3 regions of the Leucobacter insecticola genome follow, and region 1 is predicted to be linked to each of the others. Evidence: predicted binding sites of a transcription regulator. Region 1 holds the regulator's gene; each other region holds the start of a gene.
What was found. Region 1 encodes HrcA, which represses chaperone genes, less so after heat shock. Its sites were predicted from a motif close to TTNGCACTCGNNNNNNNCGAGTGCNAA; they were not measured.

Region 1 (6,156 bases):
CAAGATCGACGCCGCTCAGCAGTATTCTGCGTTGCAGCTCGGTCTCCGCGCTTTCATTGGAGCGCGGGGTGCGTTCAGGATCCAACGAGGGACTGCTCTTTGAGGTCGCCTGCGAGCACGTGGGCGTGGACGTGAAACACGGTCTGCCCAACATTTGCGCCGCTGTTAAAAATCAGGCGGAATTCGCCCTCTGCCAGTTCATCTGCGAGTTGCTGAGCAACCGCCACCATTTCGGCGAGAGTTTCGGGTTCAGCCGCGGCGAGTTCGACGACGTTGCGGTACTGCGTCGCCTTCGGGATCACGAGCACGTGCACGGGGGCCTGCGGGTTGATGTCAGGAAACGCCATCACCCGCTCGGTCTCTGCCAAGATCTTCACCGGGATCTCCCCCGACACGATCTTGCTGAATATCGTCTCTTCTGCCATGCGATTAGTCTAGCGGTGACCAAGGACAGTCTGCCGGGCTACTACCAGCGGCCGAGGGCGACGTTGAGAACGGTAAGGGCAGCAGGGCCTGCAGAGGAGGTGCGGAGCACGGTGGTGCCGAGCATCAGCACGTTTGCTCCTGCGGCTTCCAGAGCATCAAGCTCGGCGTCGGAGAGCCCGCCTTCAGGACCAACAAGCAGGTAGACCTCACGTGCGTCAGAAGGAAGCGATGTTCGCGCCCAAGCGCTCAACGCCATCACGCCCCGAGGATGCAACACTAAGACCTCAGCACCATCAGACGCAGCCAGCTCGCACAGGCCGGCGAGGGTGATCGGTTCCTCCACCTCGGGGATTCTCGCGCGTAGCGACTGCTTTGAAGCCTCGCGTGCGATCCTCGCCCACTTTGACACGCCCTTTGCAGCCTTGTCCGTGTCACTCCAGCGCGACACCGATCGCTCAGCCTGCCACGGCACGATGCCATCAACGCCAAACTCCGTCGCCTGCTCGACCGCGCGCTCGTCTCGGTCACCCTTCGCGAGCGCCTGTACGAGCACCACACGGGGTGTGGGCGCTGGGCGCAGGGACACCTGGGCGAGCCGCACTACAAAGGAGTCTTTGGCGACGCTCTCAACACTGCCCTCACCAATCGTTCCGGCACCGTCCCCAACCAGGATCTGCTCGCCTGCACGCAAGCGACTTACTCTCACCGCGTGGCGACCCTCATCCCCCGAAATGGTGACCTGAGCGCCAGCCCGCCACTGTGAAGCATCAGCCGCATTAGCCGCATCAGCGAAGTAGAGATTCGCCACGTCGATCCCGCCCGCTATCCCTGACGGAAGAAGCGGTCGCGGATCTTGCCAAAGAAACTCTGTTGAAACTCGCCCAGGTGAGGGGGCTGATCCTTACGGAGGGCAGCGAACTGGCGCAGAAGATCCTTCTCCCGGTTCGACAGCTTCTCGGGAGTCGCGACCTGCACGGCGATCTTCAGATCCCCGCGCGTCGTGGTGCGCAAGGCCTGGATCCCGCGCCCGCGGATCGTGATGACGTCGCCCGACTGTGTACCCTCTGGAATCTCGACGTTCACATCGCCGTCGAGCGCCCCGACCGTCGCTTCAGTGCCGAGAATCGCGTCGGTCATCGCAAGCTGCATCGTACAGAGCAGATCGTTGCCGTCGCGGCTGAAGATGTCGTGGTGCGTGACCCGGAACTCGATGAAGAGGTCGCCGTTCGGCCCCCGCCTGGCCCGACCTCACCGCCGCCGCGCATCTGCATGCGGGTTCCGGTGTCAATCCCCGAGGGGATATCGACCGGGATCGTGCGCTTCTCGCGCACCCGCCCCTTGCCTGCACACTCGACGCAGGGGTGTTCGATAACGGTGCCGTAGCCGTGGCAGCTGCCGCAGGGATGCATGGTGACAACGTTGCCAAACAGCGAGCGCACCTGGCGCTGCACCTGGCCCTGGCCGTGGCAGACGTCGCAAGTGACGGGCTGGGTGCCGGGCTGGCAGCAGCTGCCCTGGCAGGCGCCGCAGAGCACCGCGGTGTTCACGGTGACGTCGCGCTGCACCCCAAAAATGACCTCTTCGAGGGAAACATCCACGCGGATCATCGCGTCTTCGCCGCGCTCGGAGCGTGACCTGGGGCCGCGTTGGCCGCCCCCAAAACCGCCACCGCCAAAGAACGTCTCGAAAATGTCACCAAAGCCGCCCATATCGGACTGGCCGCCGCCCATGTCGTAGCGCTGCCGCTGTTCGGGATCACTCAATACGTCGTAGGCATGGGTCACACCTTTGAAACGCTCCGAGGCTTCTTCACTCGGATTCACATCGGGGTGCAGTTCGCGCGCAAGCCGGCGATAGGCCTTTTTGATCTCTTCGGGTGTCGCCTCACGGGTCACGCCGAGGGTCTCGTAGTGGTCGGCCACGGATTGTGCTCCTCACAGGGGTAGTGGGTGGTTCTGAAGTGTCAACGTGTGCGAGTCGAGCTTTGCCGGCTCACTGATCCTCGCCAAGAAGCCGATTGAGGTATCTCGCAACCGCGCGCACGGATGCGATGTTACTCGCGTAGTCCATGCGAACCGGGCCGAGCACGCCAAGGCGAGACACCGAGGTGCCCTCAGCCTCGTAGCTGGACGCGATCACAGAGGCTTCGGAAAGCCCGTATGCCTCGTTTTCGCGGCCGATTGACGCGGCGACATCACGCTCATCCTGCACCAGCTCGTCGAAAAGGCGCAGCAGGGTAACCTGCTCCTCAATCGCTTCGAGGACGAGCGGCAGGCTGCCCTCGAAGCCGGGCCGGGAGAGGTTCGCGGCACCGGCGATCGCGATCCGGTCGCTGCGATTGGCCTGCAACTGGGTCGACACCGCCTCGAGTACGCAGCTTACGAGTTCCCCTTCGCCGGGCGGCGCCCAATCGGAGACGGAAGTCTCAAGCTTGACCACTTCTGCCGCGGCTGCGTCGACATCGCGACCGACCACGGCGGCTGCGATCCGCTCGCGAAGCCCCTGCACCCAAGCTTCAGACACGCGGGCGGCGGGGAGTCGCGCCATCTGCTGCTCAACCACCCCGCTGCCGAGAATCAGCACGCACAGGATCCGGTCCTCGGCCACCGCGACCAGATCAAGGTGTCGCACAACGGTTCTTCGCAGGGAGGGATACTGGGCGACAGCGACCTGATTGGTGAGCTGGGACAGCAGACGAACGGTGCGGCTCATTGCGTCGTCGAGGTCAACAGATTCGCCGAGAAAACGCTCGATCGCGGATCGCTGTGCCGCCGAGAGCGGCCTGATCTTCGCGAGCGTGTCAACGTAGAGCCGGTAGCCCTTGTCCGTCGGCACTCGCCCCGAGGAGGTGTGCGGCTGAGCGATCAGCTCGTCTTCTTCGAGGGAGGCCATGTCGTTGCGGATCGTCGCAGCGGAGACGCCAAAACTGTGGCGATCGACGATGCCCTTGGACCCGACGGGTTCGTTCAGAGAAACGTAGTCGCTGACGATGGCGTGCAACACAGCAAGACTTCGCTCAGAAACCACAGCTACCCCTCCGTCCTCATTCCCAAACAAACGCGAGTGCGTTGGCACTCGGCACTACTGAGTGCCAAGTCTAGCGCAGGCTTCCTGGCGGTCCGCTTCAACTCAGCAGACGGTGCACAACCGTGTCGGCGAGCAAGCGGCCTCGAAGCGTCGGCACGATACGTCCCTTGATCGCGGCGCGACCGTCAATGAGCTCGTCGGCAACGAGATCCGGGATCGCCCGCCGCTCTTCGGCCGTGAGCACCTCGGTCGGCAGCCCGGAGAAGATCCGCGTCTCGAGCAGCACGCGTTCGTCACGGATCGCCTGCGGACTCAGGATCTCGCGCGCCTGCGCGGGCGAGACGCCCCGGGCGATCCGCTCGGCGTAGGGACCCGGGTGCTTCACGTTCCACCAGCGCACCCCACCAATATGGCTATGGGCGCCCGGGCCTGCTGCCCACCAGTCCTCGCCGGTCCAGTAGGCGAGATTGTGGCGCGAACGAGTCTCGGGCGAACGCGACCAGTTACTGATTTCGTACCAGCTGAAGCCCGCCTCCACGAAGCGGGCATCGGCGAACTCGTACATCTCGGCGTGGAGATCCTCGTCGGGGCGGGCACGGTGCCGCGGCGGATCTGCGCCGCAAGTTTGGTGCCCTGTTCGACAATCAGCGCGTACGCAGAAATGTGATCGGGATCGGTGGCGAGCGCCGCCTCGACCGAGCGTTCCCAGTCGGCGAGGCTCTCCCCCGGCGTGCCATAGATCAGATCCACACTCACCTGCAGGCCCGCGTTCTTCGCCCAGCGCGTCACCAGCGGGACCCGCTCGGGCGAGTGGGTCCGATCCAGAGTCTTCAAGACGTGCGGCACCGCAGACTGCATACCGAAACTCACCCTGGTGAAGCCCGCCTCCGCGAGCGTGTGCAGGTAGGCTTCGTCGACGGAATCAGGGTTCGCCTCGGTCGTTACTTCAGCGCCTTCCGCGAGCGGCCACTCGCGCGTGATGCTGCCGAGCATTGCCACCAGATCGCTGGCCGGCAGCAGCGTGGGGGTGCCGCCACCAAAGAAGACGGTCGACACCGGGCGCTCGGCAACACCGGCGCGCCGAAGTGTCTGGCCCGCGAAGTGGAGCTCCTGGCACACCTGGCCTGCGTAGTCGTGCTGGCTTGTGCCGCCCAACTCGCTGGCGGTGTAGGTGTTGAAGTCGCAGTAGCCGCAGCGCACCCGACAGTATGGGACGTGAACGTAGACACCGAAGCGGCGATCCTGTGATCCTGCGGCCACGCTCTCGGGGAGCGAGCCGTCAGCGGGAGCTGCCTCACCGTCTGGAAGGCTACTCGCCACCAGAACCGGTGCTTTCGCTGGCGTTCGACTCGCGAGCGTCTGTTACCACCGCACCGCCGGGAGCAAGTGCGCGGATCTGCGCTCTGACCGACTCAATCGCGTCTTTGGTGGTTGCGCGGGCTTTCAACCCGAGGAGTCCATTCTTCGGCGCGGTGAGGAAGCCGCGCGCAACAGCCCATACGGTGCCGTCATCGCGAAATTCGACGGTGAACCGCTGCTCGCCAACCACGCCGGCATCGTCCTGGGTGCCCCAAGCAAAGCCGACAACACGCTCTTGATTGATCGTGTACACGACCAGGATCCGGCGCTCAGTTCCGTCAGCACTGCGCAGCGTCGCCGAGGATCCCGCGACCAGATACGGCTCGCCGTCGGGGCCAAACTGTTCCTCGCGCTCGCCCACCGAGAGTGGCCGGCCCTGGTCATCAAACTCAGGGCCGAGGTAGGTGTCATTCGGGCCCCGCTCGATGTCAACGACCGCGAGCCCGGCACCGCGCTGCGCACCCCAGGTCATCAGCAGGCTTGAGGCCGCGATGAAACGGTCTTGGCCGCTGCCGAGCTGCAGGGTCTCCTCGTAGGGAGTGCTGCCTTCAGGGGGAAAGCGCAACAGATCTGCAAACTTCGATGCGCCCACCGCGGCATAGCTGGCGGGCATTTCCTGGTGGCTTGTTCGTCGACTACCGCCCTGTTCACTCACTTCTTAGCCGCGTCTTTACCCTCGACATCCCCCGAGAGGGCGGCGATAAAGGCTTCCTGTGGCACCTCGACTCGGCCAACCATTTTCATACGCTTCTTGCCTTCCTTCTGCTTTTCGAGCAGCTTGCGCTTTCGGCTAATGTCGCCGCCATAGCACTTCGCTAGCACGTCTTTGCGGATCGCGCGGATGTTCTCGCGCGCGATGATCCGCGATCCAATTGCCGCCTGGATAGGCACTTCGAACTGCTGCCGCGGAATCAACTTGCGCAACCGCTCGGTCATCATGGTTCCGTAGCCGTAGGCATTGTCGCGGTGCACGATCGCGCTGAAGGCGTCAACCTGCTCGCCCTGCAACAGAATGTCTACCTTCACCAAATCCGCTTCTTGCTCTCCCATCGGCTCGTAGTCAAGGCTCGCGTAGCCCTGGGTGCGACTCTTCAGATGGTCAAAGAAGTCAAAAACGATCTCACCGAGCGGCATGCTGTAGCGCAGCTCGACCCGCTCGCCAAGGTACTCCATGCCCATCAGACTGCCACGGCGGGACTGACACAGTTCCATAATGGTGCCCACGTAGTCCTTGGGGGCGAGGATCGCAACGCGCACAATGGGTTCGCGTACGCTCGCGATCTTGCCCGACGGATACTCCGAAGGATTCGTGACGGTAATCTCTTTTTTGTCTTCAGTCGTCAC
Region 2 (6,156 bases), 890 kb from region 1:
GGCCAAGGGGTGATCGTGCCACAGCGCAGATCTGCCGGTCTCAACTCCGCCTCTTGGAAGACCTCGGCTGGTGCGGCCGCACGGATCCCCGTCGCGATGGCCTCAAACCTCACCCAGACGCTCAAAGAGCTGAAAAAGCGTGGCGTATTCATTGTTGGGCTCGACGGTGGCGGCGATGTGTCGCTGCCCGGGCTTGAGCTCGCGGACCGCCCACTGCTGCTCGTGATCGGCAGTGAAGGGAAGGGGCTTTCGCGACTGGTCACGGAGACCTGCGATGCGATCGTCTCGATCCCGATCTCGTCTGCGACTGAGTCCTTGAACGCCGGTATCGCAGCGGGCGTCGCGCTCTACGAGGTGTCAAAGCTGCGCGCTTCGGGCGCAGAATAGCCGCGCACCGTAGAGGGACCTACAGCACCGTCAAGTTGGTGGCGCGCCACTTTTCGCGGAGATACTCAAGGCGCACGGCTACTGCCGTGAAGCGCGCACCGGTTTGCAACACGACAGCCGCCTCTGCGGTCTTTGCGGAACTCAAGGACAGGTGCACGGGCCCGGGAACCGGAACTGTGCGGCGTTCGTCGCGGTACAGGGTGCGGCGCTCGGTGCGGGCTGCGCGCCTGCTGGTGAGATGGTCTGCGACCTCGCGCGTGATCCAGGCCGCTAGCTGGGTGACCGAACGGGAGCCATCAACGACTTCATAACCGTAGATGGCGATCATGCGAACGATCCGGGGGTCCGGAGGTGGAATGGGCAGTTCTTCGGGCTTTGGCGGTGTTGGGATCTGTGTGTGCTTGAGTGTGGGCACCGCGTGCAGATGCTGCCGGATCCTGGTCTGTCGAGGGAGAGCGGCTGGATCCCACTCGTCGGGGGCGACTCGTAGGGCGCTAGTGCTTGCTGTTCGTCCCAAGGTATATCCTGACTTTCCGTTCGTACCTCCTTGTGCCCCATTTGCCCTCTGAGAGCCATATAGAAGGTTGCTTGATGTGCATTGGGTTCTCAACCCTATTCGGATCGAATTATGTCCGGTCAAGAACCTCTTTGGTCAGGTATTCTGCGACTTGTTTTGGGTACAACGATGAGCATTCAAGTCTTGTTGACCTCGTGTGTGGACCTGGTGATCCTTGTTGCGCGTTCCTGGTGCTTCACAGTTATCGCAACGGCGCCACTGTACGCTAGTCCTCAGGCATTGCGTTCTGTTGCGTGCTTGTTGGATGTACACCTAGCTTCGAGGAGATGAGCGTGGCGCAGAAAACCGAGAGTGTCAAGGCGCATCATCGCACTCGTCAGGAATACCCCGAAGATCGGTTTGATCGGATTCCGCGAAGTGGTCGCGTCGGCGCACATCGGGTTACGGCCCGGCCTCGCTACGTGTGGCAGTACATCATTGGTGGCCTTCTTGGGTTTGCGCTCCTCACCACGATCGGTATTTTGGGGTTCAGAGCCTTGGTGGGAGTGGGAACTTGCCGTTGGTCGGAACTGCGACGCCGGGCCCCGAGCCGCAGCCGAAGGCGGATGCGGTCATTGATCCGAACGCCACGGTTGTGGTACTCAACGGCACGTCGACTCCGAATCTTGCCGAATCAGTCAGCGGGCTTATTACCGATCGGCAGTGGGGGCAGATTGTCTACTCGGGAAGCGCTTCGGAAACAGACGTAGAACTCTCTGCGGTGTTTTATATGGATCCTGCTGATGAGGCTGCCGCAGAGGCGCTTGCGACCAAGCTCGGCGGGATCTCTTCGTACCAAACGGATCGTTACGTCGACTATGGTGTTCGTCTGGTGGTGTTAATCGGAGCGAATTACGCCGGTCCCGGCCTCGAAGGCGACGAAGATCAAACGGGCGGTGCTGCTAGTCCCGAACAGGATGCTGCCGTTGATCCAGAAACCGGATATGCGATAGATCCCGAAACTGGAAAGCTTGTGGACCCGGAAACGGGTCAGTTGATTGACCGGGCCACGCAGTAGCTCATTGACTGTCGGGCCGTTCGCTTGTAGCGTGAAGCTCCGCTTTGAATTGGCCTGGGAGCGCTTGCACTCGACGGGGGAGAGTGCCAAGATTGTGTTAGCAGTCGATTCGACTGAGTGCTAAGTTTCTGTGCCAACACCCGGTCATACCCGTCTGGGTTGCGGAACAGAAAACCACCACGAGAACGTCCAGGAGAGGCGAAATACATGGCAAAGATCATTGCGTTTGATGAAGAAGCACGTCGTGGGCTTGAGCGGGGCCTGAACACCCTTGCCGATGCCGTGAAGGTGACGCTGGGGCCGCGCGGCCGCAACGTCGTGCTGGAGAAGAAGTGGGGCGCCCCCACGATCACCAACGACGGTGTCTCCATTGCAAAGGAGATCGAGCTTGACGATCCCTTCGAGAAGATCGGCGCTGAGCTGGTCAAGGAGGTCGCAAAGAAGACCGACGACGTCGCGGGTGACGGAACCACCACCGCGACCGTGCTCGCTCAGGCGCTTGTGCGCGAGGGCCTGCGCAACGTTGCGGCCGGCAGCGATCCCATCGCGATCAAGAAGGGCATCGAGGCCGCTGTTGCCGCCGTCACCGCCAAGCTTCTCGCAAACGCGAAGGAGATCGAGACCACCGATCAGATCGCAGCAACCGCATCGATCTCGGCCGCTGACGAGCAGATCGGCGCCCTGATTGCCGAGGCCATCGACAAGGTCGGCAAGGAGGGCGTGGTCACCGTTGAGGAGTCCAACACCTTCGGCACCGAGCTCGAACTGACCGAGGGCATGCGCTTCGACAAGGGCTACCTCTCCGCGTACTTCGTCACTGACGCAGAGCGCCAGGAAGTTGTCTTTGAGGATCCCTACATCCTGCTCGTCAACAGCAAGGTCTCGAACATCAAGGATCTGCTCTCCGTTGTTGATCCCGTGATCCAGTCGGGTAAGCAGCTCCTCATCATCGCGGAAGACGTTGAGGGTGAAGCGCTCGCAACCCTCGTGCTCAACAAGATCCGTGGCATCTTCAAGTCGGCTGCCGTCAAGGCACCTGGCTTCGGCGATCGTCGCAAGGCCATGCTGCAGGACATCGCGATCCTCACCGGCGGTCAGGTCATCTCTGAAGAGGTCGGCCTGAAGCTTGAGAACGCGACGCTCGACATGCTCGGCACCGCACGCAAGGTCATCATCACCAAGGATGAGACCACCATCGTGCAGGGCGGTGGCGAAGAAGAAGCCATCGCCGGCCGCGTCACGCAGATCCGCCGCGAGATCGAGAACACCGACAGCGACTACGACCGCGAGAAGCTGCAGGAGCGCCTCGCGAAGCTCGCCGGTGGCGTGGCCGTCATCAAGGCTGGCGCCGCGACCGAGGTTGAGTTGAAGGAGCGCAAGCACCGCATCGAGGACGCCGTCCGCAACGCGAAGGCTGCCGTTGAAGAAGGCGTACTGCCCGGCGGTGGCGTCGCGCTGATCCAGGCGGGCAAGGAGGCCTTCGCCGGCCTCAAGCTTGAGGGTGACGAGGCAGTGGGCGCGAAGATCGTGCAGACCGCCATTGAGGCTCCGCTGCGCCAGATCGCGCTCAACGCAGGGCTCGAGCCCGGCGTTGTCGCCGACCGCGTTGCTGCTCTGCCCGTGGGCCACGGCCTGAACGCCGCCACCGGTGAGTACGGTGACCTGGTCACTCAGGGCATCCTGGATCCCGCGAAGGTGACTCGCTCTGCGCTGCAGAACGCCGCGTCGATCGCAGGTCTCTTCCTCACCACCGAGGTTGTTGTTGCCGACAAGCCGGAGCCCGCTGCGGCTCCCGCCGGTGACCCGACCGGTGGCATGGACTTCTAAGAGTCTCCAGGATTGAGGGGTCGCGCCTTTGGGCGCGGCCCCTTTTTCTATGCGCCGCCGCCCGGTGCCCTAAGCGTTCAGGTGTCACGGATGTGTACCAAAACCCGCTGAACTACAGATTCGTGACACCTGAATGACTGGGGCCGTCATCGCAGATGTTCGCGTCGCTGTAGCGCTTCGAGCAGTTGAGACCTGAGTAGCCAGGGCGAGCCATAAAGCTTGTCGGCGGTGACGCGAACTACCTCCCAACCTGCCCGAGAGTAGTCCCCATACTTCTCGATGTCACGATTCCACTGTTTCGTCTTTGTCCGGTGATGGTCCCCTCGTATTCGACCACAAGCTTGAACTCGGGGAACGCAAACTCACTACAGCCGAGCAAGTTGCCATGTGTGTCGTAGATGTCGTAGTCCAGCTGGAACGGAGGCAGCTCCCACTGCTGGAGCTGCAATCGCAAATGAGACTCCGGCACCGATGCGCTGCTCACCCTCAGCAGCGGAAGCGCGCGGCGAAGGCGGTCAATTCCCACGCGCCGCCCAGAACGGACCACTCGCTCCAAATCTGAGAGGTATGCGAGCGGTAGTCGTTCGAGCCGATCCGTTCCGGGGATGCGTTTCTGACGAATCACCGCATCTCCCAGCGCGACGAGGTCCTCGAGTGGGAGGTGGGCCGCGTGCATGGCCCAGACTGTCGGGGGATCCGTGAGGCGAATACTTGTTCTCGGCAACGTTACCGTTGTGGCAAGTCCGGGGCTGACATTCGAAGCGTTGAAGCCCTTGCGGCGCAACGGTCTGGTTGGTTTGAAACAGGCAATGTCTAGGGCCGGATCCAGGTTTCCAAAATTCGGAAGCTCCCAAAGTGCTGCGGCGCTGCGGATGCAGAAGAAATGGTGTCGGGGAAGATGCGGACTCAGCGCGGTCGCCAGGGCGCGCTGTTGCTCTCTCCAACGTTCAGCCTGTTGAGTGAAACTGATGGCTTCCGCAGCGGCCCTTGTTGACACGGCGATTGTCTCAGGATCCGCACGTTGATAGACCGCGAAACTGATCCGTGTGATGTCGCTTTGCTTCAATCGCCGTGAGTGCAGCTTTGAGCGTGCGGCGTCTTTCGCGGAGAATACTTCAGGAAGATGCTGGGGGATGGGAGTGAGTGGAGCTGGCATTCATCAATGCTGCCAAGCATTCGCGAACTCTGCGGGGTCTATCCACAGGCCGGGTCCGCTTGCCCTTCTTGCCCTGTCGCTGCCCACTCATCCCCACCGTTCAGGTGTCACGGATGTGTACCAAAACGCCCTGAACTGCACATCCGTGACACCTGAGCGGTGGGGCGGAGGGGGCGGGGAGCGGAGGGGGCGCGGGATCAGGGGGCGGGGGCGCAGGGCAGATCGACGCGGAACGTCGCCCCACCGCCGGGCGTATCGTGCACACTGACCGTGCCGTTGTGTGCATCAACGATCGACTTCACAATTGCGAGGCCGAGACCTGATCCCCCGTCTCACGGTTCCGCGAGTTATCTGCGCGCCAAAAGCGCCCAAAAATCTTGTCGTGGACCTGCTCGGGGATACCCTCGCCGTGATCGATGATCTCGAAGCGTGACATCGTCGGCTGCCCCTCCTCGACGGGAACTGTGGAGACGGCGATCTCGATGGGGCTGCCCTCAGGGGTGTGCCGCATCGCGTTGCCGATGAGGTTGGTCATGATTTGGCGAACCTTGTGTTCGTCGCCGATCACGAACGGAGCCGCGGGATCCTCAATCGCGGTCACCACACGATCGGAGGCCTGCGCACTCGCATCGAGCGCGGCATCGTGGGCGAGCTGGTTCAGGGGGAGGGTGGTGAGCTGCAGGGGGCGCCGCTCGTCAAGCCGAGCGAGCGCGAGCAGGTCCTCAACGAGCGAGGTCATGCGGATCGCCTCTTTCTCGATCCGCTCCATCGCCTGCCCGATCTGTTCCTCGTCCTGCAGCGCCCCCATGCGGTACAACTCGGCATAGCCGCGTACTGAGACGAGGGGGGTGCGCAGCTCGTGGCTCGCGTCACCGATGAAGCGACGCATGCGATCGATGGTGCGCTCGCGATCCTCAAGCGAGCCATCAAGGCGATCAAGCATCACGTTGAGCGATTCGCCGAGATGCCCAACCTCGGTGTGCGGGTTTGCCACCATAATGCGCTTGGAATAGTCACCGCGGGAAATCTCTAGCGCTGTCTGCTCGACCTCGGCCAGCGGCAAGAATGTCGCGGTCACGAGGAGGCGGGTGAGGGCGGCGCCAAGCAGGATCACCGCGATCCCAAAGCCCGTGAAAATGATCACATACTGCGCAACGGTCTGATTGATGCTTGCCGTGGAGGCCGCGATGAGTAGCGAGCCGCCATCGTTGA
Region 3 (6,156 bases), 750 kb from region 1:
GCCCGTTTCTAGTGGCGTATCTCCAAAATAACGTGTCTATTTTTGACAGAATGGAGCATGTCTCGAAAACCAGCCTCCCGCTAGCCTTCGCACCCCTGAACAGCGCCTCATTCTTGAACGGGTCGCAAAGTCAAAGATTGGCTCTCATCGCGCGGTACAACGCGCTACCGTGCTGTTGCGAGCTGCTAACGGCACCTCTCATGCCCGCATCTCTCGCGAGGTAGGAGTAAACACGAACACGGTACGGGACTGGCGGTCCCGTTTCCTTGAAGACGGCCTGAACGGAATCGAAACCATCCGCCAGGGGCGCGGACGCAAGCCCGTGATCTCGGACGAGAAGATCCAAGAAATCGTTGAACTGACCGAGCATTCTAAGCCGGAGAACGCGACGCACTGGTCAGTCCGATCGATGGCAGCACGCGTTGGGGTGTCTCCCACTCAAATGCAACGCATCTGGGCTGCTCGCGGACTGAAACCGCACCTGGTGAAAACATTCAAGGTATCCACGGACCCCAAATTTGAGGAGAAACTCATCGACGTGTGCGGCTTGTATCTCAGCCCACCCGAGAACGCGATCGTGCTGTGTGTTGACGAGAAGACCTCGATCCAGGCGTTGGATCGGCCACAGCCCTCACTGCCACTCACCAAGGGGCGTGCCAGCACCTGTACGCACGACTACAAACGCAACGGCACGACCACTCTCTTTGCAGCGCTCGAAGTCGCTACTGGAAAGGTGATCGGTTCGTGTGTGCCGAAGCATCGACACGACGAGTTCCTGGCGTTTTTGAACACCATCGAAAAGGAAGTGCCAGCTGGTCTCGAAGTGCATCTGATTGTTGACAACTATGCCACTCACAAGCACGCGAACGTTCAGAAGTGGCTCGAGAAGCATCCGCGATTCCTTTTCCACTTCACGCCCATGTCGTCATCGTGGCTGAACCTGATCGAGCGCTGGTTTCGCGATCTGAGCGAACGGACGCTACGCCGGGGAGTGTTTCGCTCAGCACCGGACCTTGTCGAGAAAATCGAGGACTACATTCGCCATAACAATGAACACCCGAAGCCGTTCGTCTGGACCCCGACCGCTGATTCAATCCTCGCGAAAGTCGCGCGAGGCGGGGTCGCCCTCAACAAGCAAAACAAAACTGAGACACACTACTAGAGCACATCGCCGATGCAATCACTTGGGACGAGAAAGATAGAATGAGGGGGAAAGCCGCAGTTGCAGCTAGATCTACAAGGGGACAGGACATGCTTGCTTCCGACCGACTCGAAGCTTCATTGACACCGATCCAGCTCCGCGAGATTCTGGTCTCTCAGCCACATCGACGAGTTGAGGTCGCGGTCCATCCAGAGATTGATGAGGCGTTGCGCCAGTGGCTCTGGGAGAACGGTGACGATGCGCTTCGGCGTGCCGTATATGCGCAGTATCTCCAGCAGCGTGAGCGGCTCCTAAAGTCCGGGGATCCGCTGCCCGCGGCCGCGGTCAGATACGACGCCGAAGTCACGCACCTCTCCGCGTTAGCGACGACACCACAAACAACTCCGCCGACACAGAAGAATACCTCGGAGGCCGTTCGCGTTCCGTCATCCAGAGAAACGAGGAAGCCACCGCGACTAGCACTCCCCGACGGAACAACCGTCGATATCATCTCGGAGCGCGTGGTCATTGGGCGCAGGCCCGCGGATCTCAACTCTCCCGGCGCGCAACTGGTGAAGCTTGAGGATCCCACCAAACACCTTTCGTCCTCTCATGCGCTCCTTGTGCGGGCGCACGACGGCTGGCGGATCACTGACCTTCATTCTGGCAACGGGACCCTGCTTGCTTCTGGCGAGAACTTCTTTCCTGCTCATCCCGGGATCGAGTATCTCCTACCACATCGGTTCCTACTTGCAGGGCACCCCATACAGTTCTTTGAAGCCTGACACCGCCGTGGATCCCCTCGCAACCGTGCTGCGGCGAATCGGCCCGCCGCCCATCATCCATATCCCCCACCCCATCGCCCTAGACAGGCCCGCCAAGGCTGCCTCACCATCGATCCCGATTGGGCCTCCACCGCGACTCCCCGTTCAGGAAGATGGCTTACGGGTGTGCGATGTTGATGCGACCGTGGCGAACAAAAAGAGACTTCTGCATGGCGTCTCGGTATCCGCATGGAACGGCACGCTCACGGCTGTTGTTGGGCCTTCTGGAGCAGGAAAATCGACCTTCGTTCGCACAATCTCTGGGCTTATGGAGCCAAGTCGCGGCACAGTCACCCTCTCCGGTATCAACGTTCATCGTTATTACGACCAAGTGAAGACGCTGCTGGGGATGGTGCCGCAGGAAGATGTCATTCATTCCCAGCTCACCCTCGTGCGCGCTTTGCGCTACGCCGCAAAACTTCGACTGAGCACCGAGATGAACGCGCGACAACGCGAGGCCCGAGTGCAGCAAGTCTTGGCGGAGCTTGATCTCGCACCACATCAAAGGACTCGAGTTGCTCGGCTTTCTGGCGGGCAACGCAAAAGAGCCTCGATCGCACTGGAGCTACTTACCGAGCCGAAGTTCCTGGTGCTCGACGAGCCAACTTCTGGGCTTGATCCAGCGCTCGACAGGAGACTGATGGAGCAGTTTCGTGCGCTCGCTGACGGGGGACGCACCGTTCTCGCTGTGACACACTCCGTCGCGTGCCTTGATATCTGCGACCAAGTAGTTGTGCTGGCCCCGGGCGGTGAAATCGCCTTTATTGGGAACGAACCCGAAGCGTGGCGCTATTTCGGCACAGAAGACTGGTCCGAGATTTTTGAGCAGCTCAAGATCAATCCACGCGAATCAGCTGGGCACTGGCAACAGTCTCTGGAGGCGTTCCTTCTTGCGACCGAGCCAATCACTGAACGCCCACCAAAGCCACACGAAGCGCCTACAAAGATTCCCCGCGTCCGACAGTTCTTTACGCTGGTGCAGCGACAGCTGGCGCTGATGCTCGCTGATCGCGGGTACACGCTGTTTCTGCTCGCGCTTCCGTTTGTGGTGGGGCTATTGCCAATCGTCGTGCCGGGTAATTCTGGCCTCACGCAGGTGACACAAGCCAAGTACTCGCAAGAACCGCAGATGATTCTCACCCTCCTCACTATCGGGTCAATCTTCATGGGAATATCCATGACCATTCGCGAGCTCATCGGGGAACGTCACATCTACCGCCGGGAGCGAGCGATGGGTCTCAGCACTTCGGCGTATCTCGCAGCCAAGATTCTCGTTTTTGGCGCGTTGGGCGCCGCGGGTGCGGTGATCATTGTCATGATTGCAACGACGGTAAAACAAGGCCCGAGCGGCGACGGCGTGCTCGGGCTAGGTGCATACCTTGAGCTGGGTATTGCAGTCACCGCCACGGTCTGGGGTGGCGTCTTTCTCGGGCTCCTCCTTTCTTCCCTCGTGACTTCGCAGAACCAGGTGATGCCAGTTCTGGTCGTCGTGTTGATGCTGCAGATGGTCCTGAATGGGGGCCTGATTCCACTTGTTGACAACGCAGCGCTGAACTGGGTCGCGAGTGGGATGCCGGCGCGTTGGTCATTTTCGCTGGGCGCGATCAGCATAGATCTGCATCATTTGCTCGAGCTCGCCGATGAGTCTGAGCGGATGGCATTACAAGGGTCCGGTGTCGATCCTGACCCCGCGTGGAATCCGAGTCTGCTGCGTTGGGGATTTTCAGCTGCGATTCTGACGGTGATGGCGGCCCTGATGAGCTGCGCGACCTGGGTCTTCGCTCGATCACGGTAGTTGACAGCGCGGGATCACTTATTGCGCAAGGTTCTGGTCAGTTGCGTGCCGTAAGCGGCCGGGAGAGGTCAACTTCGACGAGTTGAATCATGAGGCGTGGGGATCGGCGATGGTCTGCCAGTTGAAACCTGCACGCAGTGCGGCCTCGACCTGGCGCAGGTTGAGCGTCCATGCACCAAATTGTCGATATGCGCCAGTTCTCGGGCGGTGCGGTCATTGACCCTGTCGCCACGCAAGTTCGTAAGCCACGCGACGTCGCGTGATGCGTGGGCGATGTGGCATCACTGGGAAGCTATTTCTGAGACATACCACTAGTTTTGGGCACAGACCGAGCCCATCGGCGGCACAGCCCCTGGAATCCGCCACCCCATGCTTCCGATCCCACGTAGACCACTCCCGCGCGAACAGCAGCGCCGGGCATAGTCGCCAAACGCCGCGACACCCCAGAGCACGCCCACCAAGCAAACAGAACAAGCGCCCCCTTCGCCTTGAGCGAACCCGACTCAACTTTCATTGGCACTCTACCCCCGAGAGTGCTAAAAATGAATTACCGGGCCGTGATGGTCGGCCCCAGATACTCGAAGGAGTAGAAAGATGGCACGCAACTACGATCCTTTCCGTGAACTTGACCACCTGATGGGCCAAATGCTCAGCCCTGAGCGAGCTGGCGCCCAGATGCCGATGGACCTCTACCGCTCGGGTGACCACTACGTACTGAGCTTGGATGTTCCTGGCGTCAACCCTGATTCGATCGACGTCAATGTCGAAGACCGTACGCTGACGATCCGTGCCGAGCGCGCGCTGCCCGACGGCGAAGACATTCAGTGGCTCGCCAAGGAGCGCCCGACCGGAACCTACGCCCGTCAACTGACGGTGGGCCGAGGACTCGCCCTTGAGTCAATCAATGCGGCCTACACCGACGGCGTCCTCACGCTAACAATTCCGGTCGCAGAAGAAGCCAAGCCACGTCGCATCGAGGTTTCCCACGGAGGACGGACACCCGTCGAGATCACCGCTGACGCATAGAGACAGCTTTCCCTGCGGCACCCAACTGAGGGGCAGTTCAGCTCCAATGCGTGTGGGGTTCGGACAGCCAGTCCGAACGCCACACGCACCTCCCGCAACACCGAAGAGAACTCGCGTGGGCACCGCGCCTCACACAATCCCGACGGCGGACACCCGGTCGCGCGACTCCTCAGTCAAGCTTCTCGATCGGGGCAAGCTTCACGAGAAGCTTACGCTCGCCGACCGCGTCAAACACCGCGTGAGCGATGCGCTTCGATCCGACACCCGTGATCGCGCTCACGCGACCCTCACCGTACTCGTCGTGACGGATCCGATCCCCCGGGTTCAGTTCAAGGTCACCGTTGTCTCGCACCGAACCCATGATCGTGTTCGGGAATCCGCCTCCCGCGGCCTGCGCCTGTTTGGCAGCCTTCTTGCGCTCCCGCCACTTATCAAGCGCCGATTGCATGTTGCCGCTGGCCGGTTCACTCACCGCGGCAGAACCGCTGGAGTAGCCCCCGGAACCACCGGATGATCCGAAGGTCACATTCGAGTCAACGGGCCGCCGGGTGCGCACCGCACCCCCGCTGCCCCGGTTTGCGTTGAGCGCGCGGGACTCGGTGCCGCCGCGCCCGGTGACCTCGCCCGGCGACTGCCGCCAATCGATCAGCCCCTCGGGATCTCCTGCAGGAACCGCGACGGCATCGCCACAGAGACGTCACCAAACACGGCGCGAGTGCTCGCGAGCGTCAAATACAGCCGCTCGCGCGCACGCGTAATGCCGACATACATGAGCCGCCGCTCTTCATTGACACCACCCACCTCGTCAACGGACATCTGATGCGGCAAAAGCCCCTCTTCAACGCCCGTGATGAACACGGCCTTGAATTCGAGGCCCTTCGCGGTGTGCATCGTCATCAGAGACACGGTGCCGCTCGAATCGTCGAGGTCATCGGCCGCGGCGACCAGGCTGACCTCGGTGAGGAAGGCGAGAAGCCCCGCCCCCGGCTGCTTCGCATCAAACTCGCGCGCAACAGCAACGAGCTCTTCAAGGTTCTCCGCGCGCGCATCATCTTGCGGATCGCGCTTCTGGCGCAGCTTCTCAATCATTTCGGTTTCATCAAGAATGAGCTTCAGGAGATCCCCCACTGGCGCGGGTGCCTGTTCCAACTCCGGATTCCCCGCAGCCATCGCGGAGGCGCGCGTCAGCATCTCCGCGAGGCTAACAATGGCGTTCAGTACTTTCGGACCGAAGGAGAGCTCCCCCGCGCGCAGCATGGCCTCGTGGAAGGTGAGCCCGTGTTCCTCTTGAAAGTTCGCGAGGTGCGCCTCAGCCATCGGCCCGATGCCACGCTTCGGGGCGCCCAAGAGGCGCGACCACGCGATCGGAT

Region 2: a site for HrcA is predicted at 2,059-2,085, ahead of groL (chaperonin GroEL). Genes of this name have one in related genera too.
Region 3: a site for HrcA is predicted at 4,274-4,300, ahead of G7067_RS06315 (Hsp20/alpha crystallin family protein). Genes of this name have one in related genera too.

The regions. Positions count from the first base shown of each region.
Region 1 covers NZ_CP049934.1:2,130,617-2,136,772, forward strand. Annotated here, with positions in the region: gene G7067_RS09830 (PhoH family protein) at 1-85, opposite strand, end outside; gene G7067_RS09835 (HIT domain-containing protein) at 75-425, opposite strand; gene G7067_RS09840 (16S rRNA (uracil(1498)-N(3))-methyltransferase) at 467-1,234, opposite strand; partial or broken gene dnaJ (molecular chaperone DnaJ) at 1,249-2,348, opposite strand; gene hrcA (heat-inducible transcriptional repressor HrcA) at 2,419-3,453, opposite strand; partial or broken gene hemW (radical SAM family heme chaperone HemW) at 3,551-4,773, opposite strand; gene G7067_RS09860 (DUF1990 family protein) at 4,763-5,425, opposite strand; gene lepA (translation elongation factor 4) at 5,464-6,156, opposite strand, start outside.
Region 2 covers NZ_CP049934.1:106,591-112,746, reverse strand. Annotated here, with positions in the region: gene rlmB (23S rRNA (guanosine(2251)-2'-O)-methyltransferase RlmB) at 1-387, shown strand, start outside; gene G7067_RS00515 (Rv3235 family protein) at 407-904, opposite strand; gene G7067_RS00510 (LytR C-terminal domain-containing protein) at 1,458-1,961, shown strand; gene groL (chaperonin GroEL) at 2,169-3,788, shown strand; gene G7067_RS00500 (hypothetical protein) at 4,027-4,944, opposite strand; partial or broken gene G7067_RS00495 (sensor histidine kinase) at 5,142-6,156, opposite strand, start outside.
Region 3 covers NZ_CP049934.1:1,378,886-1,385,041, reverse strand. Annotated here, with positions in the region: gene G7067_RS06330 (IS630 family transposase) at 110-1,162, shown strand; gene G7067_RS06325 (FHA domain-containing protein) at 1,252-1,926, shown strand; gene G7067_RS06320 (ATP-binding cassette domain-containing protein) at 1,934-3,760, shown strand; gene G7067_RS06315 (Hsp20/alpha crystallin family protein) at 4,355-4,786, shown strand; partial or broken gene G7067_RS06310 (ATP-dependent helicase) at 4,956-6,156, opposite strand, start outside.